3 regions of the Schinkia azotoformans genome follow, and region 3 is predicted to be linked to each of the others. Evidence: riboswitches for the same ligand, from Rfam matches in the RefSeq annotation. Region 3 holds a riboswitch; each other region holds the start of a gene.
The links. Region 3 has a riboswitch for S-adenosylmethionine ahead of P9E47_RS13385 (alpha/beta hydrolase). Riboswitches for the same ligand answer to the same signal wherever they lie in the genome.
Positions count from the first base shown of each region.

Region 1: linked by a shared signal. The riboswitch ahead of P9E47_RS10220 (ABC transporter substrate-binding protein) and the one ahead of P9E47_RS13385 (alpha/beta hydrolase) in region 3 are both predicted to bind S-adenosylmethionine.
Region 2: linked by a shared signal. The riboswitch ahead of P9E47_RS09865 (YezD family protein) and the one ahead of P9E47_RS13385 (alpha/beta hydrolase) in region 3 are both predicted to bind S-adenosylmethionine.

Region 1 covers NZ_JARSMD010000017.1:89,202-99,060, reverse strand. Annotated here, with positions in the region: gene P9E47_RS10240 (S-layer homology domain-containing protein) at 1-95, opposite strand, end outside; gene P9E47_RS10235 (stalk domain-containing protein) at 197-943, opposite strand; gene P9E47_RS10230 (ABC transporter permease) at 1,048-1,818, opposite strand; gene P9E47_RS10225 (ABC transporter ATP-binding protein) at 1,830-2,591, opposite strand; gene P9E47_RS10220 (ABC transporter substrate-binding protein) at 2,610-3,707, opposite strand; SAM riboswitch class I at 3,784-3,895, opposite strand; SAM riboswitch class I at 4,078-4,191, shown strand; gene P9E47_RS10215 (enoyl-CoA hydratase-related protein) at 4,336-5,109, shown strand; gene P9E47_RS10210 (CoA transferase subunit A) at 5,136-6,164, shown strand; gene P9E47_RS10205 (CoA-transferase subunit beta) at 6,161-6,949, shown strand; gene P9E47_RS10200 (PhnE/PtxC family ABC transporter permease) at 7,353-8,210, opposite strand; gene P9E47_RS10195 (PhnE/PtxC family ABC transporter permease) at 8,207-9,001, opposite strand; gene P9E47_RS10190 (phosphonate ABC transporter ATP-binding protein) at 8,998-9,756, opposite strand; gene P9E47_RS10185 (putative selenate ABC transporter substrate-binding protein) at 9,768-9,859, opposite strand, start outside.
Region 2 covers NZ_JARSMD010000017.1:9,815-19,673, forward strand. Annotated here, with positions in the region: gene P9E47_RS09820 (EAL domain-containing protein) at 1-191, opposite strand, end outside; gene P9E47_RS09825 (alpha/beta fold hydrolase) at 342-1,040, opposite strand; gene P9E47_RS09830 (acyl-CoA dehydrogenase family protein) at 1,037-2,185, opposite strand; gene P9E47_RS09835 (long-chain-fatty-acid--CoA ligase) at 2,199-3,758, opposite strand; gene P9E47_RS09840 (3-hydroxyacyl-CoA dehydrogenase NAD-binding domain-containing protein) at 3,776-4,624, opposite strand; gene P9E47_RS09845 (enoyl-CoA hydratase/isomerase family protein) at 4,636-5,403, opposite strand; gene P9E47_RS09850 (MetQ/NlpA family ABC transporter substrate-binding protein) at 5,423-6,280, opposite strand; gene P9E47_RS09855 (methionine ABC transporter permease) at 6,338-7,003, opposite strand; gene P9E47_RS09860 (methionine ABC transporter ATP-binding protein) at 6,993-8,006, opposite strand; gene P9E47_RS09865 (YezD family protein) at 8,151-8,339, opposite strand; SAM riboswitch class I at 8,426-8,530, opposite strand; gene P9E47_RS09870 (YceI family protein) at 8,664-9,191, opposite strand; gene P9E47_RS09875 (acyl-CoA dehydrogenase family protein) at 9,409-9,859, shown strand, end outside.
Region 3 covers NZ_JARSMD010000021.1:107,493-117,351, forward strand. Annotated here, with positions in the region: gene P9E47_RS13370 (hypothetical protein) at 1-80, opposite strand, end outside; gene P9E47_RS13375 (Lin0512 family protein) at 233-592, shown strand; gene P9E47_RS13380 (branched-chain amino acid aminotransferase) at 793-1,866, opposite strand; SAM riboswitch class I at 2,395-2,498, shown strand; gene P9E47_RS13385 (alpha/beta hydrolase) at 2,731-3,504, shown strand; gene P9E47_RS13390 (Cof-type HAD-IIB family hydrolase) at 3,674-4,474, opposite strand; gene P9E47_RS13395 (MFS transporter) at 4,625-5,851, opposite strand; gene P9E47_RS13400 (hypothetical protein) at 5,970-6,164, opposite strand; gene P9E47_RS13405 (hypothetical protein) at 6,273-6,848, opposite strand; gene P9E47_RS13410 (sensor histidine kinase) at 6,869-8,185, opposite strand; gene P9E47_RS13415 (response regulator transcription factor) at 8,166-8,846, opposite strand; gene P9E47_RS13420 (ferric reductase-like transmembrane domain-containing protein) at 8,895-9,440, opposite strand; gene P9E47_RS13425 (FAD:protein FMN transferase) at 9,442-9,859, opposite strand, start outside.

The DNA.
Region 1 (9,859 bases), on a different contig from region 3:
CCGTTTTCATCATTATATACATGCTCTGCATTACCAGTAGTGGCAGGTAATAGAAGCAGAGTTAAAGAAAGTAATAGAATTAATTTTTTAATCATAGTTGCGATATCTCCCCTCTCTAAATATGCCCTATGGTTATTTTAATATATAATGGAAACTATTTCTTCATTTTAAAGAAAAAAGAGCAAAGGAATATCCTTTACTCTTGAACGGCTTCTAAAACGACATCTACTAGTGCTACTCTTGAAGCGGTGCCGCTCGCTTTGATATTTTTAATTTCTAGTTTTTCAACACCTGTAATATCAACCTCAAACGAGATTGGCTCATCCCGCTTTGTTCCGGTCGTAATCGTCGCAAGCTCTTTGTTATCACCATAGAACTTAATAATGCCTTTTTCTGAATAACCAGGGTTGGAGTCGTCTACACCAACTAGCCCCTTAATAGATTTGAATTTATTGTCATATAGATGATAGGCAACAGAACTGCCGTCAAGAAAGGCGATAGAATTGATTGTGCTAAATTGTTGTTTTAACAACGTTATTTTTCCGCCGTCTTCCTCGGGCTCGAGATAGTCTTTGCCGCCATAACCGACAAACATGTACGTTTCACCATATATCGGATCTAGTTGGTAGATTCCCGTTGAAGGTCGATGGCTTTTTTCGGTCTGTCCGATCATAATCGTGTTGTTTACTCCATCCCATGTTACTTGTTTTCCAAATGCTTCCCCTATATCCCTTAGCGGTAAATAGGTCGTTCCGTCGATTAACAGCGGATCAGTCTTTAGATAAATAGGTTCCCCATCCAAAACAATATTGATAGAAGAAATAAACGCTTTAACATTTTTATAGTATGGTTCAAAAGCATCCACAGTAGATATCGTTGTTATGAAAAGTGTAGTCCCGACAATGCCCGTTGCCAACCCTTTTAAATATGATTTACGTCCCATAAGATATACGCCTCCTATTCTACTATATTATTTCTATACTAATTTTAAATATCCTTTAAAAATAAAAAGGACTGTCACATGCAGGGCATAATGACAGTCCTTCCTTAACTTCTCCAGCGGAGCAAATGTTTTTCAAGTTTGTGAAACAATGTCATGATCACAGTTACGATGAGGCCAATGAAGATAATACCAGTAATTACTTTTGTATAATTACCGTAATCTGTTGCTAACTTTACATAAAAACCGATGCCGGCTGAGGACCCAATCATTTCTGCGGCTGTTAACAAAATAAACGATAATACTAAACCGACCTGTACTCCTGAGAAAATCGAAGGCAATGCTGCCGGAATAATAATTTTAGTAGTCATTGTATATTGATTTAATCCAAGGGTTTGTGCAGATTTAATGTATCTTGAATCAATATTGGTAACACCATTTAATGTATTAAGAAAAATAGGCCAAAAAGCACCGATAAAGATGACAAAAGTTGATGACGCTTGAAACGATGGTAGAATCGCAATTGCATATGGTATCCATACGATCGGAGGGATCGGAGATAAAACGCTGGCAATTGGTCTAATTACGAATTCAAGCCGTTTATTTGATGCTGTAAAAACCCCTAATGGAACTCCTAAAACAATGGCTAAAATCATTCCACTGGCTAATAGTTTAACGGATGCCGCCAAGTGAACAAGCAGTTCTGCCCCATCGGCTTTAAATTGACCTAGTACTGATTGCGGGGATGGATAAAGGAAATTCGACAAAAGTCCCAGCTGTTGGGTTAAAAGCTGCCAAGCAAGCAATAGTACCCCAATAATGATTATAATATCAGTCGTAGCTTTTCTCTTTTCATTGCCAACAAGTAAATTTTTCATCTTAATGCCCCCTAGTATTCTCCGGAAATAGCTTTTAATAGTTCGCGGCGAATCTTCGTATATTCTTCCTCTTGATCGATATTGAATCTGTTTCTTGGGCGTTTAAAAGGGATGGCAATATCCTCTTGGATTTGACCATCATGGAGAACAACAACCCGGTCCGATAGAAAAATAGCTTCATCTATATTGTGGGTGACAACGAGGACGGTTTTCTTTGTTTCCCCTTCTTCCCAAAGGTTTAATAGCAGGTCTTGAAGCTGATTTCTTGTAATTTCATCAACGGCACTAAATGGTTCATCCATTAAAAATACTGGTGCATCAAGGATAAACATCCGAGCGATGGCAACCCGTTGTTGCATTCCACCGGAAAGCGCAGATGGAAAAGATTTTTGCGCTTTTTCATCTAAACCGACTTTTGCAAGAATTTGAATCGCTTTTTTTGTAATTACCTCATTTGGTTCTTTCGACTTTTGTTTTAGGGCAAAGGTAATATTTTCGAGCACCGTCATCCAAGGGAATAGGGAGTAGTTTTGGAATACTACTCCACGGTCAAGACCAGGCCCTGTAATCTCGCTATCATTAATTTTTACCGCACCTGAAGTTGGAGTTAATAAGCCAGATGCTAAATTAAGAGTTGTAGATTTACCGCATCCAGACGGGCCAATTAATGAAACAATTTGACCCGCTTGGATAGTAAGGTTTAAGTTTTTTAAAGCATATTGTTCTGTTTTGTCGTATTTGACATTAATATCTTCAAATAGTATTGTACTCACTTTTATCCCATCCCTATCCTATAGGTTGTTTTCCTGAAAACGTACTAGTAACTCTTGATAGAAAGGATCATTTGGTTCAGCTGCTATTAACTGATCCAGTGCTTCTTTGTAAGTTTCAACATGAATAAGATCTGAAATATCTTTCTCTTCTTTTAAATAACCGATATTAACCATCGTGTCTCTCATTGAAAGAATCGCTTTTTTATTAGGGTCGGCGCTTTGATCCACGTAGCCGCCGTAAATATCTTTTTCAATAATTTCAAGATCAACATCTACATATTTTTTGATATCTTCGATTGCTTTTTGTTTATTGGCTTCATCTTTTTCAAATCTTTCTGCTTTAATGATCGCTTTTAAAAATTTAACATATTTTTCATGATTTTCGTCAAACCTCTTTTCGTCTGCAATAATGCGGCAGCAAACATGATTTTCAGCATACTCTTGTGAATACTTAACAATCTCTAATCCTTCTTGTTTTGCTTTTTCAACAAATGGAGCCCATACTACACCGGCATCCACTTCCCCTTTTTTAACTGCCATAATTACATCGGCTGGTGAGTTCATTTCAATAATGGTTACATCTTTTTCATAATCAATTCCAGCTTCATATAATGCTCCACGCAAAATAACATCACCAGTAGCAAGCTTAACAGTAGCAACCTTTTTTCCTTTAAAGTTGTTAATATCCTGAAGCTCATGTAATAAGTTAGGCTTTGAGACGACCCCTGCACCAGTTCCCATTTGACCGCCTAGGAACACAATATCGGCACCTTGCTCTTCAAAAGTAAGTGGCGCTGGAGTCCCGAATGTGCCGACATCTAATTTTCCAGCTATTACTGCATTGATTCCTTCTCCACTATTTGAAAATGGATGAAATGTAGCATTTAATCCTTCTTCTTTAAAATAACCTTCTTCTTGTGCGATATAATACAAGCTATGCCCTGTTGTTGGTAAGTGACCGATAGCAAAGTCTATCAATTTTTGGCTTTGATTATTATTTTCTGCTTGTTCTGTTGGGGGCTGTGTTGTATTAGCCGTATTCTCTGCACTGTTACATCCTGCTAATCCTATTGTTAATGATAATGCTGTACCTAAAACTACTAATCTCTTTTTCATAATGATAGATCGTCCTCTCGATTATTTTCTGAAACTAAAAAACCTCTTCCCAAGGAAGAGGCAAAAAATCGACTCTTCCTTATCTTCTAACAAGTTATACAACTTGTTACTGGAGTTAGCACCTTTTGCATTGCTGCAAGGTTGCTGAAGGATCATAGAGCCAGTCTCTCCCCTTCTCTGGATAAGGTATCCGTTTCAATATTTGGTTGTTTTTGTTATGATTGTGATTGTACGGGAGGAAAGTATACTTTGTCAATAAGGATTATTAGAAATTTTAAAATTTTATTTTTTTGAAAAAGCAGTTGCCAAACATTGAAGTTAATGATAGAGTTAAGGACATAATTTTAAAAAAACAAAATATTTGAATTTTTACTTATCCAGAGTGGTGGAGGGAAAGGCCCTATGAAACCACGGCAACCCCATTCTTTTAATAAGATGGAAGGTGCCAATTCCTACTGATGAATCGTCAGCAGTAAGATAAGTGAGGGACTCATAAATGTTGTAGTGGTCTTTCCTTATCTTGAGGAAAGGCCACTTTCGTTTTATAGGCATAGTTTCCATTAAGGAAAAATTGCAACAGTTTTACACATATTAAACTAACTAAACAGATATGAAAGGTGGATTTACTATGAGTTTAATTAAATATGAGGAAAATGGAAAAATTGGAACCATTACATTAGATAATGATAAGCAGCGTAATGCGCTATCGCTTGAATTGATAAGAGAACTGGATGCAAAGTTAACTGAAATTGCAAATGAAAGAAAAATAAATGTTGTTATTATCCAAGCAGAAGGAAAAGTGTTCAGCTCCGGCCATAACCTTCGTGAGATTGACGGTGCACCAGTTGAAGATGTTGCAAATCTATTTGAAGAGTGCCAAGCCTTAATGGAAAAGATCAGAAATATTCCACAAGTTGTCATTTCAAAGGTGCATGCTATTGCGACAGCAGCGGGTGCGCAATTGGTAGCGGCATCTGACCTAGCGATCGCAAGTGATAATTCATTATTTGCAACCCCTGGAACATTAATTGGCCTATTCTGTCATACACCGGCTGTTTTCGTAAGCCGTAACCTTGATCGCAAGAAGGCTGCGGAGCTTTTATTTACAGGCGATTTCATCACAGCAGAAGAAGCGAAGATTCATGGGTTAATTAATAGAGTTGTACCGCTTGAAAAATTAGATGAAGAAACTGAGAAGTTTGCAAACTCCGTTGCTCGTCATAGTTTGGCAGTTTTAGAGGCTGGTAAAAAACAATTATATACACAGCTTCAAATCTCTAACGATTTTGAAGCTTTAACATATAGCTCAGATGTGATGGTGAAAAATAGCCAAAAACCAGATGCAGTAGAAGGAATACGTGCATTTTTAGATAAAAGACCAGCACAATGGTCAGACCGCTAGGAAAAAACGAAGGGAGAAATGTTGCGATGACTACTACAAACATTAAAGCCGAAAATCCGTATTTATATGGCTGGGCATCTACTGATGAAATAAGGGAATATCGAAGAAATAATAAATCAACAAAGAAAATTGATAAACGAGTTACTTTAAAAGAGGCAGTAAGCCGTAGGGTTAATCAAGGGGATTATATTGTATTTAGCGGCATGGGCTCGGTCCGCAACCCAATGGCTGCTGTATATGAGATTATTCGTCAAAATATCGGTGACTTAACCATTGCGGCAAAGGGGTCACAGCATGACTGGCAGCTGTTGGCAGCAGCTGGGTTAATAACAAAAGCTGAAATTGCCTATGGCTTTGGGGATGAAATTCGTGGCCTTTGCCCAGCATCACGCCGAGCAGTAAAGAACGGAACTTTGGAGATTCTGTCCGAAATGACAAATGCCGGCTTCCAATGGCGTTTTTCAGCTGCTGCAAGAGGAATTCCATTCTTCCCATCAAGAACAGCACTTGGAACTGACACTCTTCATTATAGTGGGGCGAAAGTAATTGAAGACCCATTTAGTGGTGAAAAAATAAACTTATTACCTGCATGCTATCCTGATGTAGCCATTATCCATGTCCACCGTGCTGACAAATACGGAAATTGCCAAATAGACGGAAATATTACGCTTGACGTGGAACTAGCACATGCAGCAAAAAAAGTGATCATTACAGCTGAAAAAATTGTGTCAGACGAAGAAATTCAAAAACGACCTGATTTAACAAAAATTCCATACTTTGTTGTTGATGCAGTAGTTGAAGTACCATATGGATCCCATCCAAACCAAGTTCCATACCAATATTCATTCGATGAAGATCAATGGATGGAATGGTTGAAGGCTTCAGCAACAGATGAAGGGGTGCAGGAATACTTAGACCAATATATCCGCTCAACTAAAGATCATTATGAATACCTAGAAAAAGTCGGCGGCCTTCGGAAACTGCGCGAGCTTGAAAATATCGAAAATGGAACACTACCACATCCAACCGTATCTACAAGGGGGGCAATAAAATGACAACAACTCAAGCAAAACAAACAGCAACTGCTGCTGACAGAATGATTATTGCAGCCGCAAAAGCTTTAGAGGATGATAAAAGTGTCTTTGTAGGGACAGGGATGCCGTTATTAGCAGGTATTTTTGCTCAAAAAACACATGCTCCCGGATTATTAACAGTCTATGAAGGTGGCGGTATTGGCGGCACGCCATCACAACGTCTGCCTATTCAAGTTAGTGAATCAATGACATTTGAAAATGGTACGATTGTCGGTTCAATGGATTATGTGATGAGCTTAGCACAAGCAGGTTTCATTGAATATGGATTTTTAGGTGGAGCCCAAATTGACGCTTACGGCAATTTAAATTCAACATTAATCGGGACATGGGAGGACACAAAAGTACGTCTTCCTGGTTCTGGTGGAGGAGCAGATATCGCTTCATTTTGCTGGAGAAATATCATTTTAATGCTCCAGGATAAGCGTAAATTCGTTGAACAGCTTGACTTCTTTACAAGCCCAGGCTACTTCCGAGGACCGGGTGAGCGTGAGAAGCATGGACTGCCGAAAAATACTGGCCCATATCGTGTCATCACGCAATTAGGTGTCTACGGTTTTTCAGAGGAAACAAAACGGATGAAGCTGCTTCACTTATACGAAGGCGTTACATTAGAAGATGTTCAAGAAAACAGCAGCTTTGAAATCGAAATCGATCCAAACTGGAGCTATATTCCTGAGCCAACTAGCGAGGAACTCGAGATTCTACACAAAATAGATGCAACAGGAATCGTGTTAGGGAAAAACTAATTGGAGTTGCTTCGACTGAAACATAAAAAGGAAGCCCAAACGCAAAATAGTTTGGGCTTCCTTTAATTTTGGTTAAATTCATGTTTTATCCATAACCCAACATGATGGCTCCTTCGTTTGATTACTGATAACTAGGATTTATCCTCACCAAATGGGGCACCGTACCTGTTTGAATATAGATAACTTGATTTTATCCTCACCAAAAGGGGCACCGCGCTTGTTTGAATATAGATAACTTGATTTTATCCTCACCAAAAGGGGCACCGTACCTGTTTGAATATAGATAACTCGATTTTATCCTCACCAAAAGGGTTTCTGCGCTTGTTTGATTATAGATAACTCGGATTTATCCGCATCAAAACGGGACCAGAACTGATTTGATTAATAATAGCGCACTAATTTACTATTTAATAAATCTCCGAATCCCTTCTGAAATCGAATCCGTCAAAATCACTAACAGCACATAACAAATTAAAAACAACGTTATATCAGAATAATGGAACCAGCTCATACTCAGCTTGAAAGCTTGACCTAATCCTCCTGCTCCGACAAAGCCGACAACAATGGTTGTACGGATAATAACTTCCCATCGATATAGAATATAGGTGATAAACTGGGGAAGTACAGTTGGGATGACGCCATAAATAAACATTTGTACTTTACCAGCACCGGAAGAGGCTAGACTACGAATTGGTCTCGTATCGACATCCTCAATAACCTCTGCACAAAGCTTGCCTAATATACCGAAGTTGTGCAGCGCCAAGGCGACCGCACCAGGTAGAATGCCCGGTTTAAAAATAAAGATGATAATCATCGCCCAGATTAATTCCGGAACTGATCTTGAAAAAATATAACAACCACGAATAAGTCCATACACTATTTTTCCATACCATTTTCTTGACAAGGTCAATGTTCCATTGGCCACATTTCGGGCAGCCGGAACCACCGTTAATACCATAATAATGACCGAAAATCCAATGGCCATAATACTCATTTGCAATGTTTCAACTGAAAGCTTTAATGCCTCGAGCCAGCTTTCCTTACTTAAAAAGGCGGGATGTTCTTCCCCTACACCAGCCAATCCATTGAAAAATTCCTTCGTATATACCAAGTTTTCCTCTGAAAACAAATCAAATAGACTGGCATCTTCTCCAACAAAAATGAAAAGCCAAGAGCTAAGAACAAGGGCGAAAATTAACAAAACGGAGAGCTTAATAACACCGATTTTGGCTGGTCGCCTAAGATTTTTTTCGTTTTTCATGCTACCAACCTCTTTCGTAAAACTTGGCTCCAAAAATCAATCAGTAAAACTAGGGCAATTAAAAAGAACATGAATGTCCATACTTCATCGTATTTTAAATCATTAAGTGACAGTTGAATTTGGTAACCAAGGCCTCCTAAACCGATAAAACTCATAATTGCTGATGAACGGATCGCACACTCAAAACGATACATAACATAGCTGACCATTCCACCAGCAGCTATCGGAAAATACCCGTACAACAATATTTGCAGGCGTGAGGTACCGCTCGCTTTTAATGCTTTGATTGGTTCTTCAGGAACGTCATTTAACATATCAGCAAAAATCCTTCCTAAGATGCCGCCATAGGGAATCGCAATTGCAAAAATAGCTGCAAATGGAGATAATCCGAATGCTGCTACGAACAACCAAGCCCAGATAAGTTCATGAATTGCCCGCATAAATCCTAAAATCCCCCGGAAGGACGTGATGAACATCGCTTTACTGTAGGGTTTCGAAGCAACAACACCAGAGCCCAACACACCGAACACAACACCGAACAAAACGGCTAGTGACATTCCGGCCGTAGCATAAGCCAATGTTCTCCAGGAAGAAGTGATCGCTAAATTAATAATTTCCGGAGAAAAATCTGGTTTGATCATTCCTTCAAGGATTTGCATGGTGGTTGCTTTTCCGCCGGAATGTAGAAGGTCAGATCCCCATTCTACAGAAAATAAGCTCCAAGCAAATACAATGATCATTATAATTGTTAAGGTCGTCTTTTTATGGAATGGAGGTTTCGTATGCATCATCTCTCGGGCTCCATTAAATCATAAAGATCTGTTAACATATGTTCAGTTACTTCATTAATAGGAAGGTCAAAGAAAATCCTTCCTTCCCTTAACGCGATAATACGGTCAAAATATTTCGTAGCCAGTTCAACTGAATGCAAGCTAGTAATTAAGGTTTGGTTTTCTTCCCCTGCTAATTGGACAAGCTTCGAAATAATATCGTCAGCACGGGCCGGATCTAGGGAAGCAACTGGTTCATCTGCAAGAATAATTTCCGGTCTTTGCACTAATAGGCGTGCAAGTGCGATACGCTGTTGCTGCCCGCCGGAAAGATTGGCTGTTTTTTCATATGTTTTTTCTAATAGCCCGACTCTTTCCAAGGCATGAATAGCCATATTTTTATCTTGTGGAATAAAAAATGATAGGGCTGATCTGAAAAAGCCCCATTCACCTAACCGTCCTGCAAGAACATTATGAATAACCAGCAAGTTAGGTACTAGATCAAACTGCTGACGAATAATGCCTAACTTACGTGACAGTGTTTTGCCTGCCTTATATTGGGAAGACGTCATCCCATCAAGCCAATATTCTCCGCTATCAGGTTGAATAATCATCGCTAAGATATTTAATAATGTTGATTTACCGGCACCGCTTGGACCGATTAATGCGATTCGTTCACCCTTATGGATACAAAGAGAAAGGGAGGATAGAGCCCTATTCTCCCCGTACTTTTTTTCGATATTTTTTAAAACGAATTGTTCGTTTTGAAATGCCATGCTTTCACCTTCTACTTAATAATGCCTAATTCCTTTGCAACCTTTTCTATAGCAGCATAATTTTCATTTTTTGTTTCGATAAATTTATCTGTGGCAAATAAGT
Region 2 (9,859 bases), on a different contig from region 3:
TTTGTTTCAAGTTCATACAACTTATTCACTAATTTTGCTTGGCTAAATATTAAGTCTGTTTCCCCCAATTTCGAACGGAGCAATATTTCTGCACCAATTCTCGACCAGTCTAAGGCTGAATATAATGATTGAGAACAGTGGTAAAAATCATCCTTTTCGATTAATTGGTATATTGCTGAATTTGTAATCATATTTATTGCCCTTTCTGTTTCTTACATACTTGCTGTATTATTAACTACTAGTATACAACAATTTTTGACCTGCTTCTATTAATTAGAAAGGCAAAAAATCGACAATTGTCATCAAGCTATTGTCGATTTTTAATTTATCATTCATCGTAATTATGAAAAAGTTTCATAAAAAGCGAGTATTCTAGAAAATAATTCTTCACTTTTTTCTAAAATCAAATAGTGACCAGCCCCGTCAATTTTTTCAATTGCTAATTTTTTTGCAACTTCAAGAAGCTCTTCTTCTGCTGTTTTCGGAATTAAAAGATCCTCTGAGCCATAAATAGCAAGCAATGGAATATTTAGCTGACTAACTTTGCTTTTTCCATTCTTATAATTTGCACAATTAGTAAAGTCTTTCACTATTGTCGCTTTGGAATTATAATATAACTCTTTCCTTTCTTCTTCTAATAATGCAGGATCCACTGCCTGCCCGTAGGAAGCTTTAAAAAACGACTCAGGAAAAAGCGCTTCAGATGACAATTTTTCCAGCACTTTAGGGTGAACCGGCAATTGAAAATGACTGTTAATTAAAACTAGCCCTTTCACATTCTCAGTTCTTGCAGCTATTTCAATTCCAATTAACCCGCCCATAGAATGGCCGATTATGATGACATTACTATTTATTTCTTCATTTATTTGGGCTGCAAATTCTTCAATACTTTCAGGAACCTTATTCGGGTCCTCTCCGTGCCCTGGTAAATCGATGATCGAATATATTATATCTGTACGGTCAAGTTCGTCCTTTAGTTTTCTCCACTTACTCTTAGTTCCACCTGCACCATGTAAAAATAAAAGCTTTAGATTATTCATTTTGACCCCGCTAATATATTTTTTGCAATGATAATCCGTTGAATCTGATTTGTGCCTTCATAAATCTGAGTGATTTTTGCATCGCGCATCATTCTTTCAACCGAGTACTCATGTGTATATCCATAACCGCCTAATAACTGAACAGCATCAACGGTAACTTTCATTGCTACATCCGACGCAAACAATTTGGCCATAGACGAGGCTTTGGTTACTTCCGGATTTTTCCCTTCTACCCCTAATTCATTGACTTTTTCTGCTGCTTGATAAACAAGTCCCCGTGCTGCCTCAATTTGTGTGGCCATATCCGCAACCATAAACTGAACACCTTGAAATGAACCAATTTTCTTTCCAAACTGTTCTCTTTCAGCAATGTAGGCTAAACTTGAATCAAGTGCGCCTTGGGCAATACCCAGTGCTTGAGCCCCCACTGTCGGTCTTGATTTATCGAATGTTTTCATTGCCAATACCCAGCCTTGCCCTTCCTCTCCAATTATATTGTCGGCAGAAACGCGGCAGTCTTCGAAAAATAATTGGGCTGTAGGAGAGCCTTTAATGCCCATCTTCTTTTCCAGCTTACCTACTTCAAGCCCTGGTGTGTCACTGTCTACGACAAATGCAGTAATCCCTTTTTCCGTTTTTGCAAAAACAGTATAAAAATCGGCTACACCGCCATTTGAGATAAAGATTTTTTGACCGCTCAGTATATAATCATTTCCATCTTTTTTCGCAAATGTTTGTAAGCTTTGGACATCCGAACCGGCATTCGGTTCAGTCAGGGCATACGCTGCTATTTTCTTACCCGATGCAATATCCGGCAGATATCTTCTTTTAAGATCCTCTGAACCACCAATCAAAATAGGCAATGTCCCTAATTCCTGGACGACAACTACCTGGGAAGAGGAGGCACATACACGGGATATTTCCTCAACTATAAGGCAAAAACTCAACAGATCAAGACCAGACCCACCATATTCTTCAGGGATATTGGCACCAAGATAACCATATTGCGCCAATAAATCTTTAATATCCATCGGATATACTCCAGCTTCATCTATATCATTTGCACGTGGCTTAATTTTTTCTTGCGCCAGTCGATGAATACTCTCCCTAATTTCAAGGTGGTCTGGCGATAATTGAAATAACATGGATTCATTCCTCCTACACTACTTTGTCAGTTACATCCTCTAACAGATACTTTTGAATCTTCCCGCTTGGCGTTTTTGGAAGAATGTCAATGAATCGATATTTTCTTGGACGTTTAAATGGTGCCAATTTTTCCCCGTCTATTAAATACTGATCTAGGTCGTTCGCTTCTAGATTGCTTCCTTCTTTTAAGACAACATATCCGACAACTATTTGGCCCCATTTCGGATCAGGCTCACCAATGACCGCTACTTCCAGCACATCAGGATGTTCAAGCAACTGATCTTCTACTTCCCTCGGATAAATATTTTCAGCACCAGAATTTATCATGTGATCAATACGATCACGAATCCAAACATACCCTTCCTCATCGAGCGAGCCTAAATCACCTGTGTGATACCAACCATAGGCGAGTGCTGCTTTCGTTGCATCAGGGCGTTTATAATACCCCTCCATCACACAAGGGCCTTTCACAAGAATTTCACCAACTTCACCAATACCACAAAGATCATCAGGATGTGTTGGACCATCTGGATTTACCCTTGCAATCCGAACTTCATGCGTCAAAATAGCCTTCCCGGCTGAACCAGCTTTTTCAAGCTGCTCATCACTATACAATACCGACATAACAGGGCCCATTTCAGTAGTGCCGAACATTTGAACAAGCCCAGCATTTGTTCTGGCTTGAAATTCCCTAATAAGGACAGGTGCCATGGATGCGCCGCCATATCCTAAAAGTCGAAGCTTCGATAAATCATACTTATCAAAATCTTCATCATTCAGCAGCATATTCACCATCGTTGGGGCTGCAAACATATGGGTAACCTTAGCCTCCTCTAATGTTTTAAGAACTAACTTCGTGTCAAAATGATGGAGCAAAACATTCGTAGCACCTACTTGTAATCTAGGTAAAAACGATGTATGAAGCTCTGCTGTATGATTTAATGGAGCAATGGTCAGTCCGATATCCTCTTTTGTGAACCCCTGACATTGCATCATTAGAAAATTATGATGGACCATATCACGATGCTTGTGGAGAACACCTTTTGGTTTGCCTGTCGTGCCGCTTGTATACATCATGATATATAGATCGTTTTCACTTACCTCGACCGGTTGAAAGCCCAGACTTTTATTAATAAGTTCATAGAAATCAAGTGACCCCGATGGCGCATCGTCATCGACAAAAATGAAATGATCTACATTTACACCTAAATCTGCTGTTTTTCTAATCGTTTCAGCGACGACTCCTTCATATAAAAGGACAGTTGATCCTGCATCATTTAATATGTACTGCAGCTCATGCGCCGTTAACCGATAATTTATTGGATTAAAAATAGCACCGAGCTTTGCTGCAGCGAAAAGAGCAATAACAAATTCACTAGTGTTATATAAAAAGGTCGATACAACATTTCCTTTCTTAACACCTAAATTTTGAAGTGCCCCAGCTAAGTTGTTCACTTTTTCTTTAAGCTCGCTATACGTCCATTGTTGATTCTTTCTTTCATATATAATCGCAAGTTTTTGCGGGAAATTTTCTGCCGACCAATCTATTAAACTACCAACAGTTACACTCATCCTAATCCCACCTCTTCCTACTTATATTCAAAAAATCCCTTCCCAGTCTTTCTGCCAAGATGACCTGCTCTTACAAGCTTTCTAAGTAATGGGGCAGATCGATATTTAGAATCCTGAGTATTTTCATACAACGAGTCCTGAACAAATAATAAAGTATCAAGACCAATTAAGTCGGCTAGAGCTAATGGCCCAATTGGATGATTGGCCCCGAGCTTCATCCCCCGATCAATATCCTCTGCACTTGCTACCCCTTCCTGTAGTACAAAAATGGCTTCATTGATCATAGGAACTAAAATACGATTTACAGCAAACAACGGCGATTCATTCACCTCGATCGATTCTTTCCCAAGTGATACAACAATTTTCTTTGTCTTTTCATACGTCTGTTCGCTCGTATCATACCCACGGATCAACTCGACAAGCTTCATAACAGGAACTGGATTAAAAAAGTGGCAACCAATTACTCTTGAAGGATTAGGAACGACGCTCGCTACTTCCGTAATACTCAAACCTGAAGTATTACTTGCAATAATGGCATTCTCACTAACTACTTGACTGATTTCCTTGAAAACTTCTTTTTTTAAGTCAATATTTTCACTGATCGCTTCAATAAGAAATTCTGCATCTGCGATACGATTCCAATCTGTTGTTACAGTTAGCAGCTGTTCCAATTGAGTTTTCTTTTCTGTAGTTAGCCTTCCCTTCTCAATCGACCGTTCCCAGTTTCTTTGAATTTGTTTTAGCCCCCGCGTAAACAGCGTCTCCTCCTTTTCCACTGCAATAACTTGATAGCCAGCTTCTACAAAAGTTTGGGCAATTCCTGAACCCATTGTTCCAAATCCGATTACGGCAACTATTTTTGGCATTTCCATTTCTCCTATCGTTTCAAAAATTTTGGTTGTCTTTTTTCAAGAAAGGCTGTGACCCCTTCATTTTTATCCGTAGTTTCACATAATTCACCAAAAAATCGAGCCTCTAATTCAAGCCCTTCCGCTAATGGCAAATCAATGCCGATATTGATTACTTTTTTCGCAAACTCAACCGCTATCGACCCTCGTTGCTTAATTTTTTCTGCCCACTCTTTTGCTTTTACAAGTGGAGATTCATCAGTTATTTCTTCCACCAGACCAAATTTAAAAGCCTCTTCAGCCGCGAAAAATTCACCGGAGAAAATAATCTGTTTCGCTTTCCCAATGCCTATTAGTCTTGCTAGTCTCTGTGTTCCGCCGTAGCCGGGAAGTATCCCCAGTTTAACTTCTGGAAATCCAAAGGTTGATCTACTTGAAGCTATTCTGAAATCACAGGCCAGCGCAAGCTCAAATCCGCCTCCTAATGCAAAGCCATCAATAGCAGCAATGACGGGCTGCGGCAATCTTTCGATTTTAGTAAAAATGCTCTGCCCCCGTTTGCATAATTCTTCACCAGTCTCTTTGTTCAGAGTTGAAAATTCGCGAATGTCGGCTCCAGCGACAAAAGCTTTGTCTCCAGCTCCAGATATAATAACAACATCTATTTCACTATTAATGATGTCATCTAAAGTTATAGATAACTGATGTAAAACCTCTTCATTCAACGCATTCACCGGTGGTGCATCAATGGTGATAAACGCAATCCGATCCTCTGTCCGAAGGTGTATCTTTGACATAATAATTGATTCCTCCTATTTAACGATTTTTCATCCAATCCGGTTTACTATAGCCTTGGAATTGTTCATCAATTACTTTTTCAAATTCCGCTGATTCCACTGCTTCCAGGATATCTTTTGTAAATGCAGCCTCTAAATCTTTTGTATTTACAACAACGTTATTCAAATAATCAGCAGGTATGTTCTCTAATTGAAGGGCATCTTGTAAGCTTAAACCTGCTGCTAAAGCAAAGTTACCGTTGATGGCGGATAAATCCGTACTCTCCAAAGACCTTGGTAATTGGGCTGCTTCAATCGGTTGGAAAACTAAATTCTTCGGATTTTCAATAATATCTTTTTCAGAAACAGTAAGTGGGTTAGCATTTTGATCAAATTTGATTAGACCGACATCCTGTAAGATTAATAGCGCCCTAGCAAGATTCGTTGGATCATTCGGTATTGCTACAGAGCTGCCTTCCTTAACCTCATCAATAGATTGATATTTATGCGAATAAATCCCCATTGGAACAGTAGGAACAGGTGACACAATAGAAAGTTCTAGATTATTGTCTTTTGCAAATGTTTCCATATAAATTTTGTGTTGATAAAGATTGGCGTTCAATGAACCATTTCCAAGCGCAATATTGGGTTGAATGTAGTCGCTAAACTCAATGACTTCTACTTTATAGCCCTTTTGTTCAAGGATTGGTTTAATTGCCTTTGAAACCATATCGCTATATGGTCCAACAGTTGCCCCGATTTTAAGTTCTTTAATTTCCTTAGAACCTTCGCTCGTGGCCGCTTGACTTGTCTTTCCACTTTGTCCGCAGCCTGTTAAAATACCTACTAGCAAAACAAATAATAATATTGGTAAAACAACTTTTTTAAATTTCTTCATCATATACTCTCCTTCATTATTCATAGTTTTTATATTTAAGTACTTGGTTTAATCTCATTAGCGTTTATCTACAAAACGGGCAATTTTATCTCCACCGAATTGTATAAACTGCACTAGGACGATCAAAATAATGATTGTCGTAAACATTACAGTATTATCATAGCGATAATATCCAAAGCGGATCGCTAAATCACCGATACCACCGCCGCCAACGATACCGGCCATCGCAGAATATCCAACTAAACTAATCGTTGTAAGGGTCAACCCTTGAATAACACTTGGCTTTGCTTCAGGCAATAGTACATCCTTAATAATCATCCATGGTGTTGCACCAACTGCCACGGCTGCTTCAATGACCCCTTTGTCAATTTCACGTAGTGATGCCTCGACGATTCTTGCAAAAAACGGAATTGCTGCAACAGATAAAGAAACGGAGGCTGCTGTTGGCCCGATTGTTGTCCCTGTAATCAACTTTGTTAATGGGAGCAATGCCACTAGCAAAATAATATAAGGGATTGAGCGCACAATGTTAACGATGATCCCAACAATGGATTGAACGCGAATATTTTCTAAAAATAATCCTTTATCAGTCACGAATAATACCAGTCCTAATGGCAAACCTCCTACAATCGCAATCGTTAAAGAAATGAAAACCATATAGATCGTTTGAAAAAATGCTTTATTCAAGTCAGGTAATAGGTTTATCAAGGAATCAAGCAGCATCATCGAACACCTCCAATACTTCAACCCGTTGTTTAATGAAGCTAAGAGCACGTTCAATTTCAATTGATTCGCCTATTACTTCCATAATAAAAATACCGAGTGGCACTTCCTTGATGTATTCAATTTTTCCGTGAAGTATATTTCCTTTAATATTAAAAGTCTGAAGCATATCTGATACAATCGACTCCTCTGCTACCTCTCCTTTGAAAACAATTTTTACAATTTTTCCTTTTTTATTTGCGATTAGCCGATCAGGTAATCCGAAATGTAAAATTGTATTAATAAATTCTTTTGTTAAATCTTCCTTAGGATTAGCAAAAACTTCATACACCGTACCTTCCTCGATCACTTTTCCTGACTGCATAACCGCAACTTTGTCACAAATTTCTTTAACAACTTCCATTTCATGAGTGATCAGAACAATGGTTAAACCGAGATCCTCATTAATCTTTTTTAGTAGCTTAAGGATTGCTTTAGTCGTTGTAGGATCCAATGCCGATGTTGCTTCATCACATAGAAGTACATTTGGTTCATTCGCTAACGCCCTTGCAATGGCTACCCGCTGTTTCTGTCCGCCGCTTAATTGCGAGGGAAAGCTATCTTTTTTATCTTCAAGTCCCACTATCTCTAAAAGCCCAAGGACACGGTCTTGAATTTCAGCTTTAGATTTCCTTGCTGCCTTTAATGCGAAAGCAACATTCTCAAAAACAGTCTTCGAACTTACTAAGTAAAAATGTTGAAATATCATGCCAATCTTCAGACGCGCTTTCCTAAGCTCTACTTTATTTAAGGAAGTAAGTTCAACTTGATCAACATATACTTCTCCAGAAGTCGGCTTTTCTAATAAATTTAAACACCGTAAAAGTGAACTTTTTCCTGCTCCACTATACCCAATAATCCCAAAAATCTCTCCTTTTGCTATTTTCAGAGATACATGATCCACCCCCACTACAATTCCTTTTTTTGAATGATAACTTTTCACAAGGTTGTGAACTTCGATCAAATTCCCCACTCCAATCTTTGATAATTTAGGGCTTTTAACAAAATAAAAAAGCCCCTAAAGTTTTAGTACATAGTTGCACCTAAAAACTAAAGGAGCCTTCGGTGGTCCGATCGGCAAAAATATAATTTTGTTAGAGTCTTACTTTTAACTTTCATTTGTTCTAGGAGTCTTTGCTTTTTTTTGTTGTAATTGAAACCGGTGTTTTTCATTCTTTTCAATTTGTGTCACCTGTGAATCATGAACTGTTATTTGAACCGTTCCAAATTCTAAGCCTTCTAATGCATAAATAATTTTCTCAAGAACTTGGTGATCAATTCGTGTGTTTAAAGACAATGAAACCCTCTCCTCCCCAATCTTTTTTACATGTAAAAAACCCTCGTTCATTTTGAAAGAGGGTTAACCTGACAATGTCAATTTTCACCTTATCTTTCAGAATGAAATCATTCTGCAGGATTTAGCACCGTTCCATTATGGAGGTTGCTGGACTTCTATGGGCCTGTTCCCTCAGTCGCTCTTGATAAGAAATTATTATATTGATTAGTAATTAATGTCTATAATAAAACCAAGTAATCCAATTGTCAATGAATTATTTAAATTTTTTAAATAATAAAGAAAAAGGCATAGCCCAAGAATAGGCCATGCTTTTGCTTGCATACATTATGCTACTACAAACTCAAAGTTTGCAGATAATTTTACATCTTTACCAACTAGGAAGCCACCAGTTTCAAGCGCTGCGTTCCAAGTTAAACCGTAATTTTCACGGTTGATTTTTCCTTCCACATCGAATCCTGTTACAGTGCTGCCATCCATTGGATTTTTAGAAACACCGCTAAATTCTACTGTAAACTTTTCTGTATTTGTTACATCTTTAATTGTAACTAATGCTGTTAATTCATATTCTTCATCAGAGATTTTTTTAATCGATTGACCTTCGATTTTGATAGTTTGGTATTTTTCTACGTCGAAGAAATCTGCTGAACGTAGGTGTCCATCACGGTCATCATTATTTGTACTGATCGATGCGGCATCAATTGTTGCAGTTATTTTTAAACCTTCAAGATTATCAATATCACCTTCAACAGCAACATCGAAGTTTTTGAATTCACCTTTTGCCTTGGAAACCATCATGTGTTTCACTTGAAATCCGATCCCACTGTGTACTTTATCTAATGTAAATGTTGACATATTATTCGTCCTCCTAAAGTTCATTGTTTATTTTTTTATTAACTTACTTTATGTAACTAAATATAATATATTTATCAAATCACGTCAAGTAATTTTGAGAAAAAAAATTACTACAATAAGAATGGCAACTAATCATTGGAATACACAAAAAATCATTGTATAATTATCTAATAATTAAAAACAGATAAGAATAGTAGGAAAAGGGACTGATTATTAGATGAGATTTCAAGATCTTAAAAGTATGGATGAGCGGCTCGAATACATGGAAGAACTATCTCAACGTTTCTTAACAAGAGCTGCCAAGATTGACGAAGAAGGAGGTTTTCCCTTTGAAAATATTTCTGAACTTAAAAGCTCCGGCTATACTGAGCTTACACTTCCTGAAAAATTTGGAGGAGAAGCAATTTCTCTTTATGATCTTGTCAGGTTTCAAGAGTATATCGCAAGAGGGGATGGCGCCACTGCCTTATCAATTGGATGGCATATGGGGATTATTCAAGATCTAGGTGAAAAAAATTCTTGGAAGGAAGCCATGTTCAAAATGTTATCTGAGGATGTAAAAAAAGGAGCCCTTATTAATAACTGTGCGTCAGAACCGCAAACCGGCAGTCCAACGCGGGGGGGAAAGCCTACAACGACAGCTATTAAAGATGGAGATAAATGGATTC
Region 3 (9,859 bases):
ACGTTCGTTAAATTAACATAATATAACCACCCAACCAAAACTACGAATAATACAATAACAATTGCTACGATTTTTTTCATAAATGTGATCTCCCCTTAGTTCTCAGCAATTCTAATTATTATATGAATATTTTAAACAAACCACAATGGAATATCTAGATTTGACTCTTTTTGTTCACAATTGTATCTGAATGCTATAATAAACATATAAATACTAGGAAGGAATGATAGTTTTGGAAAAAATGATGTTTATTGAAACCGGTATGGGTATTGATGTTCATGGTCAAGATATTACCCGTGCCGCTGTACGTGCTGTAAAAAATGCGATTCATTATAATTCAATGCCTGGCATTCGTTCTGTATTGCCAAATAACAGCTTGGACAATATGTGCGTCAATGTGAGACTAGCTGTCCCTTGTGACAAAGAAAACCTCGATATTGAAACCGTTAAAGCGGCCCTGCCATTTGGCAAGGTAACAGTTGAAGTTGTTGACGGTGGCATGCTTACAACAAGCGGGATTGTGTTAGAGGAAAAAGGCGACAAAAACGATCAAATGTATATCGTAATTGCCGCTGTTGAGGTTGGATATTAGAAGAAAAGCGGAAGCGCCTTGCACACCGCCGTACAAACTAGAGGGTACAACGACAGCGATAAAGGAAACTTGAATTGCATTAGCAATTCTTAGTTGACTTATCGTAGGGAGGAGACCTGAAGTTTGCTAGGCGATAGGCGCTGGAGCTAGACAAAAACTCACCACCCTGTTTTTCAGTAAGCGGTGAGTTTTATTTTTTACTATTCTACTTTCACTGTCCAACCAAATGGATCTGGTTCTGTTCCATATTGGATACCTGTTAACGTATCATATAGTCTTTTGGAAATTTCGCCTGTTTTCCCTTCGTTTAGAACGACTTTTTCATTTTTCCATAATAGCTCGCCAACTGGAGAAATAACAGCAGCAGTTCCAGTTCCAAATGCTTCTTCTAGCTTACCATTGGCAGCCGCCTCATAGATCTCTTCAATAGAAATCCGACGTTCTTCTACCGGTACATTCCAGTGTTTTAAAAGTTGAATAATGGAATCTCTCGTGATACCTTGTAGAATACTTCCATTCAACGCCGGTGTTATTACCTTGCCATCAACTTTAAAGAACATATTCATGCTACCTACTTCTTCAACATATTTATGTTCTTTACCATCCAGCCATAGAACCTGTGAATAACCTTTTTCACCGGAAATTTCTTGTGCTTTTAGGCTCGCCGCATAATTTCCGCCTGTTTTGGCTTCACCAGTACCACCTTTTACTGTTCGAACATACTCATCCTCTACTTGAATTTTGACAGGATTTAAGCCCTCTTTATAGTAAGCACCTACTGGTGACATGATAATAATAAACATATACTCAGATGATGGTGCAACACCTAGATAAGGTTGCGTTGCAATGATGAATGGACGAATATAAAGAGATGTTCCTTCAGCTGTTGGAACCCAGTCTTTATCAATTGATACTAGTTTTTTTAATGCTTCTAAAGCAAATTCCTCATCGATTTGGGGAATTACTAATCTGTCATTTGAACGGTTTAATCTTTCAAAGTTCTTATTTGGTCTGAATAATTGAACCTCACCGTCTTTTGTGACATATGCCTTCATGCCTTCAAAAACCGTTTGTCCATAATGAAAAACAACGCATGAAGGATCCAGTTTAAGCGGCTGATATGGGACGATTCGAGGATCATGCCAGCCTTGTCCTTCTTTATAATTCATAATAAACATATGATCCGTAAATAATTTACCAAATTGCAATTTATCAGCATCTGGTTTTGGTTTTTTAGTTGAGCTTAAATCAACTTTAATGGTTTGATCAAGCATCTGTGTCATCTCCTTGTTCGATAAAAAAATTATAATCAAATGCGCCTTGGCGTATTTGCGCCCAGATTTTTTCGAGCTTGTTCGAAAAACTACCTCTGAAAATCTGTGGCATCCGCCGGAGGCTTTAACTTTATTCAAGGTGGGTTTGACCCCTGTATTGAATGCCGGTTACGTTAATCCTACTATAACTTATGGACGAGGGGACTTCTCTCGAATAAAGTTAAAAAAATAAATTCACTTTCTATTGTAAATCTAAACTGCGAAGGATAACAGACTTTTATGAAAATTTTTTAAAAGTTGCAATTTATATGAATAACATGGTATAGTAGTTTTTGCGATGAGCTGAATTGTGTAAGTCGATTGACACGCCCTATAAGGGAATGCATGAATGTGGCATGCAGTCAGTCGCCTCAATGCGAGAAAGGGCACTTTTATTAAAGTGCCCTTTTATATTTTTAGATATTTACAAATGGATGAAAACATGTTATTATTCAAAACATAGTATTCTTATCGGAAAAATTAAATAAATGATTATCAAGAGTGAACGAGAGAATTGGCTCTATGACTTCACAGCAACCTCCCCATCAGGAAAGGTGCTCCTACCAACAAAGCTCTGCTTTGGTTGATAAAAGTGTGTAAAAAATACTCCTTTTGCAACGAGCAGAAGGAGTTTTTTATTAGAAAAGTGGAAGCGCCCGGTCAACGACGTAAGGACTGGAGCACATCGACTGAGATAAAGGAAACACGACGAGCTTTTGCGAGTCGATGTTGACTTATCGTAGGGAGGTGGGCGAAGTCCACTAGTCACTGGGCGCTGAAGCTAGACCATTATGCACAAATTTCTTAAGAAACGGAGAGATTGTAATGACAATTAATAAATATGAAGTAATCCCTGGAGCAGAATCTTTTTACATAAAAGGAAATGAAATTGGAATATTATTAATTCACGGTTTTGTTGGAACGCCACAAAGTGTAAAATTTGTTGGAAATCATCTTGCAGAAAAAGGCTTTACAGTTTATGCGCCACGCTTAAAAGGACATGGGACGCATTCTGATGAGCTGGAAGAAACCATCTTCCAAGATTGGCTCACAGAACTTGAACATGCCTATGACAAACTAAAATCAACCTGTTCCCATGTTTTTATTGCCGGGCAGTCAATGGGAGGAGTTTTATCACTTATTTTAGCTAATAAAGTAAATCCGGCCGGGGTAATTACAATTAATGCGGCCTTTTCTGTCCCAGGATATGAGCTGTATAAAGAGGCCCATGATTTTGATTATGTTCAGGAAGGGAAACCTGATATTAAGGATGACAGCATAATCGAAATTACTTATCCTGCTGTACCTGTGCATGCCATTAAGCAGCTGTTAACTGTAATTAAAATTGGTAAGGAAAATCTTTCACGGATAACAAGTCCCCTTTTATTGTTCAAATCTTTAGATGATCATGTTGTGCCGGCTGAAAGCACGGATTACGTTTATCACAATGTTTCATCATGGTCCAAAAAGATTGTTGAATTAACGAATTCTTATCATGTAGCCACCATGGATTTTGATAAATTTAATATTATTGAGTATACCGAAGGATTCATTCGGAAAACAGTAATAAATGCTTTAAGTGGATACAAAGTTTCTTAAATGAGCTAGATTATCTACAATCAAATGAAGACGCGACACCTTTTGATGAGGATAAAGTCTGGTTATGTACTATCAAATTTGGATTGCGACCCTTTTGGTGAGGATAAATACAGGTTATGTACTATCAAACCAGAGTCGCAACCCTTTTGGTGAGGATAAATGGCTTCCGTTAAGATCTAACCTTAGAGGAAGTAAGTATTTGTTCAATTGCTTCCGCTACAGTCTCTACAATGAAATTCGCCTCTCTCTTTACGTCAGGATGCGCTGTAGACATTGCAAAGCTATTCTTTGTTAATTGGAACATGGGGATGTCATTATAGGAATCCCCAATGCAGGCAATTTCATTGGGGGATAAACCTACGTTTTCCATTAGTATTTTAATTGCATTTCCCTTACTAATATTTTTAGGCATGACATCTAGTATTTTGGATTCTGAAATAAAGGTATCTAATTCATTGGGAAAAGTCTCGATTAATTCCTGTTGTAATTGTCTAATTGTATTTTCTGCACCATTAATTATTATTTTTGATGTATGTATTGATTTTCCTATCTTTGCTTTCAATTCTCTTTCTTCTTCAATTTGACTGAAAAGCCTTTCTTCAATTTTACGGATTACTTCATCTTTAACTTCAACATATTCCCTGTCAATCGTTGATAAAATTGTAACGACATCTTCTCCGATTATTCGTTCATATAATTTTTTAGCAATTGCCGGTTCAAACGAAGTACGATGAAGTTCGTGATTATCACTAGAAAAGACAAAAGCCCCATTTTGGCTGATGCGATGAAATTTATTGCCTCCGATTATTTTAGCCACTGCTTGTATATCTAGATCCTTTCGCCCTGAAGCTAAACAAAAATCAATGCCCTGCTGTAGGGCGGCATGAATCGCATTAATATCGTTATCGTGAACCTTATTATCAAAACTTAGCAGCGTTCCATCTAAATCACTTATTATCATCTTAATCATGAACTCTTCTCCTACAAATAAAGTTAAATAAATTAATTATTACACTTAATTATCTTAACCTATTATACGGTAAAAAAACAAAAAGGTTATCTAGAAGTGACTACTATACACATTTTAGATAACCTTATATCCTATAAATCTGTTTTTCTTTTATTTCATTTTCACTTCTAAAGGAACTGCTGTTTCATTAAAGGATTCCTCTACTAACGCTTGAGATTTATTGTACACTGGTTTAAAAAGAACTAGCATCGATAACGCAACAATACCTGCAAATAAAAATAATCCTGAATAGCTAAAATGACTCACAATGAGCCCTAATACGTAGGCCCCTACCGCTATACCAATATCGAAAAAAGTTAAATAGGTGGCTGTTGCATGCCCGCTTCTATTTTTCCCCGCAAATTGCACTGCTAAAGTTTGGAAACACGGACCTAGACTTCCGTAACCAATTCCAATGAATGCTGCTGCAACGATTAGCAATAAGGCCGATTTTGTGACCGTTAATAGGAATAGACCGATAGAAAACAAAATGATTAACGGGTAAATAACGATTGTTGGACCTTTTTTATCGAATAAACGGCCAACAAATGGTCTAGCGATTAGCATGGAAGCTGCAAACACTATAAAGAAATAGCTTGCGGCTTCTAATAATCCGAGTGATTTCGCAAAGATTGTTAAATAAGATAGTATACTAGAATAGGCAAAAGTAAGTAAAAGGGCTATGACCGCAATTGGAATTGATTTTTTTTCAAACAGGTCATTCATACTAAATTTAAGTTTTGACTGTAATTGATTAATTTCAAGCTTTGGAACCTGAATAAACGTTGTAATAAAAACTGTTCCAACCATTAATACAGTAAGTAAATTAAATAGTGTCTGGAAGGTTGAGGTTCCTAAAAGTGCTATTGTAATGAAGGGACCAGCAACGATGGCAATATTCATTGACATTGTAAAATAACCTAAACCTTCCCCACGCCTATGCTCAGGAATGATATCCGCTGCGATTGCATAAGTAGCTGTAGTAATAATACTAAACCAAATTCCATGAAAAAACCGAAGGGCCATTAAAGTATAAAAGTTAATGATCCAAAAGTGCATGATTGTTCCGAACAGATAAAAAACTAAACTAATAATGAGCGTTTCTTTTCTTCCGAACAACTCTAATATTTTTCCCGAAAATGGTCTAACGATGATGGCGGAAATTAATAGCATTGTAACAACTAACCCAGCCTGAGCTTCACTCCCCTTTAATTCGTCTAATACATAAATAGGTAAAGCGGTAATGAATGAGTAATAGGCTATAAAAAGGAAGAAGTTCGTTAAAAATAATAAGACAAAATTTTTTGTAAATATTCGCTCGCTTGCTTCATTGATCACTGGTAGCACCCTTTCCAACAGTTGAAACCGTTATAAGGAATACTATAAAATCTATCCCAACATTTGTAAACTTATTTGTTTAGAAACTAAAAAAGATGTAATGGCTGTCATTACATCTTTAATATTGCTTAGTAAAATGGCTTTGTTTGATCATAGCAGCATGTGCTTTTTCTATAATATCTGTCAGCACATCTCCCTTATAGACCCTGCCGAATTTCGTGTTTTTTTGATAAAATTCAACGATTTCATCCAGCTTTTGAACTGTTTCGATAGGCACTCTTAAGTTCAGTTGAACCCTTGATTGATCCATCATTTTTATTACACGCCTTTCCGCTATGATTATGATATCAAGTTGCTATCTATATACTATCTTTAAACTATCATATTGATATCATATACCATTGTCCATTCACTGGCAATATCATGAAATTAAAACATGGACTGCCCCAATTATGACCGCTACGATTAGAAAGGCAAAATGGAACGAACGATATTGTTTGCTTCCTTTATTTTTCATTAATAGGACACCGAAGACAGCGGCAATGGCCATAAGTCCAACAGAAATTGTCCCCGATATTTCGTCAAATCCAAATTCCCTTTCATTGAAATACATCATCACCCCATGGACGGAGCTTAATATAAGGGCTAATGCCCCGATCCAAATATGTGATTTACCTAAGAATTTTAAAGCAGAAATAATCCCGCTTTTAGCATTTGGAAATTTCTTAATTATACTACGAGATCCTCTTCTTAAGGGCATTAATGCGCCTGCACCACCAATGGCGATGACCGTGCCCCATCCCAATAATTCTCCGCCTTCCTCTAGAGCCTCATTCTCATCATGTTTATGCTTGTCATAATGGCCATTGTAAAATTCACCTTCGCGATATTTGTTGTGATCATCATCAGCAAAGCTTGGCTGGGCAACAAATGATATAACTAACAAAAGCAATAATGCTAGAAAGCCACCAACTATTCTTTTAGTTTTACCGTTCATTTTACTTCATTGCTCCTTTTCTATTTTATTAATGGGAGAAGGATTGTAAATGTCGTCCCTTTTCCTTCTTCACCGCTTCTTACTTCCAATTTGCCATTATGCACTTGGACGATCCAATCAGCAATTGACAATCCGATTCCGCTGCTTCCTTTCTCTCTTGACCTTGCTTGGTCTACTCTATAAAAACGATCAAATATTCTTTTTTGATGTTCTAACGGAATACCTACACCTGTATCTTTAACTTCAATCCTAATTTGATTATTATCCTTTACTGCCGAAATTAGGACATCTCCCCCCGGCACATTATATTTAATGGCATTATCCACTAAGATAAATAGCAATTGTGTTATTTTTTCCTCATCACCAAAGACCTTGACTTCGTTTTCAAGTGAAGCACTCAAATGAACACCAGCCTTTTCGGCTTCATATTGAAATTTTCTTTGTAATTTTTCAAGGACGCTTGTTATCGAAAACCAGTCTTTGTTTATTTGTTCTTTACCAAGATCAGTACGGGCCAAAAGCAATAGATCATTGACAAGATGTGTCATTCGTTTTACTTCATCTTTTAGATCATCCAACACCGTAACGGAAAATGGTGATAGATTTTCACGATCTTCTGCCTCAATTACTTCCAACGATGATTGTAAAATACTAAGCGGCGTCCTTAATTCATGAGAAGCGTCTGCTGTAAATTCTTTTTGTCTATTAAAAGCGTTTGAAATTGGCACCATCGCTCTGCCGGCCATCCAATAGCCTAGTAAAGCAGAAGCGGCAATAAAAATAATCGATAGGACGATTAATATGAATAGAAGTGTTTGTATTATCTCTGTTTCTTCTGAAATATTTGTACCTGCATAAATCGTTCCTAAATAACTACCATGTTCAAAGATTGGACGACCGGATAGAAGTAAATCTTCCTTTGACCCATCTTCCAAATGAATACTAATCCTCTTTACTTCATTCTCCTCGGGCTGCCAGCTCTTGATATGAGATAGGATTTCGGAACGAATCTCCGGTTTGTTTTCATCCCCGTCAATTAAATTTCCATCTCTTGATAAAACAAAATAAAATGTTCTTGCTTCCGGTTTATATTCAATCGCATCTTTTTTATCGTGTTTTTTTTCTTTCTTTTTAAAATACCATTCGAACAAATCCTCACGATGGTCTTCCATTTCTTCATGTGCTAATGCAATTACTTTCTCTTTTTGGTCGTGTGTCACAATCGAAAGCAATGAAAAATATGTGATTAGAATAAACGAAATTAGAAAAATAATGAGAAAGCTCGTAAATAATAGAGTTAATCGCCATTGGGTGTGGTTAAACAGTTTGTTTTTCAATTTTATAACCTACTCCCCTGATATTTTGAATGAGGTGAGAGCCGTCATCTTCAATTTTTTTTCTTAATAAACGTACTAAGGCATCTAAATTATTGCTGCTTACTTCAGCTTCATAGCCCCAAATTCGATCTATCAATAAATCTCTAGGCAATGTTTGGTTTGGGTTACGTAAAAACAATTCCAAGAGCTGATATTCTTTTGGTGTTAGTTGAATTTCCTGACCATCCTTTTCAACAACATGGGTGACAACATTTAACTGGATTGAACCAACTGATAGAATTTCGTCTTGCACTAACGGTTTAGAAATTCTCCTTTGCAATGCACGAATTCTCGCAAATAACTCTGCAAATTCAAATGGTTTAACAATATAATCGTCCGCTCCATAATCAAGGCCTTTTACACGGTCTTCCAATCCGTCCTTGGCTGTTACCATTAAAATTGCCCCATCATATCCGTATGAACGCAGCTCTTTACAAACTGTAATCCCATCCTTTTTCGGCATCATCCAATCTAAAATAATCAAGTCATAGTTAGAATTTTTTGCAAAAAGGAGGGCATCTTCCCCATTTTGCACCCAGTCTACTTGATGTTTTTCCTTTTTCAACATATGAACAACTAGATTCCCTAATCGTTTATCATCTTCTGCTAAAAGGAGTAACATTTTCACCAACACCTTGTCTTTTTAACTACATTATATAGCAAAATTTTCCTATGCACTTACTACCTTTTTTGTTTTTGCTTTAATGAGAAGCAATTTTACAATTAATAATGAGAGGATGATCGCAAGTGCGCCGGCATAAAGGATAATTGCCCAAGCATTGCTAGCATCCGTTCCTAATAAAATACCATGGACACTGGCGATAATAACCAATGGCAATGCCAAACCGTGAATTCTTCTCCATACTTTAGCCCCAATTTTTTTCATTATATCCCCAGAAATGAACAGCAGTACTAAAAGATATAATGAAATGGTACCGAAGCCATTTAGTAATGTTTCTTCTTTTGTTGTAAATGGAATAAAGATTTCCGTTAATGTATAGGGTTTGTAAGTATCAATGTATAAAAGTAGGCCGTGAAATAAGCCAAATAGTAAACTAATCCAGCCCGCTGATTGGTGAGTGATTTGCAAAAGTTGATTTGTCTTATGTGTTGCAACTTTTATACTAAACAATATGCCGCAAGCTGCAGAAACAAATAATAAGAAATAAGAAGTTAAGCCTGCGGCACGAATAAGCTCCCATGTAGGTAAAGCCATATTACATCACGATCCTTGTAACATATTTTTTTACTGATTGACTAATAGCAACTTGACCATCATTTTTAACTACAATGCAGCCGGCATGTGGAAAGTGCTTCGTTAGCCAGGGGATTGCTTCTTTAAAATTGTGCATACACAATATTTTTGCTACTACATCAGCTTCTGCTGTATTGGATGAGAAAGCCGTTGCTTGAACAATATCACTTTCAGAGGGAATGCCCTCTTTTCCATTTAAAATATGGTGAACTCGTTTCCCACCTACATTCCAGCTTCGGTATAACGTATTTGAGGTTGCAATTCCCCCGTTCCGCATTTTGAATTGAATAATATCTTTATCACTAAGCTCCGAGGACGGGTGCTGGACACCAATCGTTCTTTCCTCTTCTCCCCAAACAAAGATGTCACCTCCGGCATTC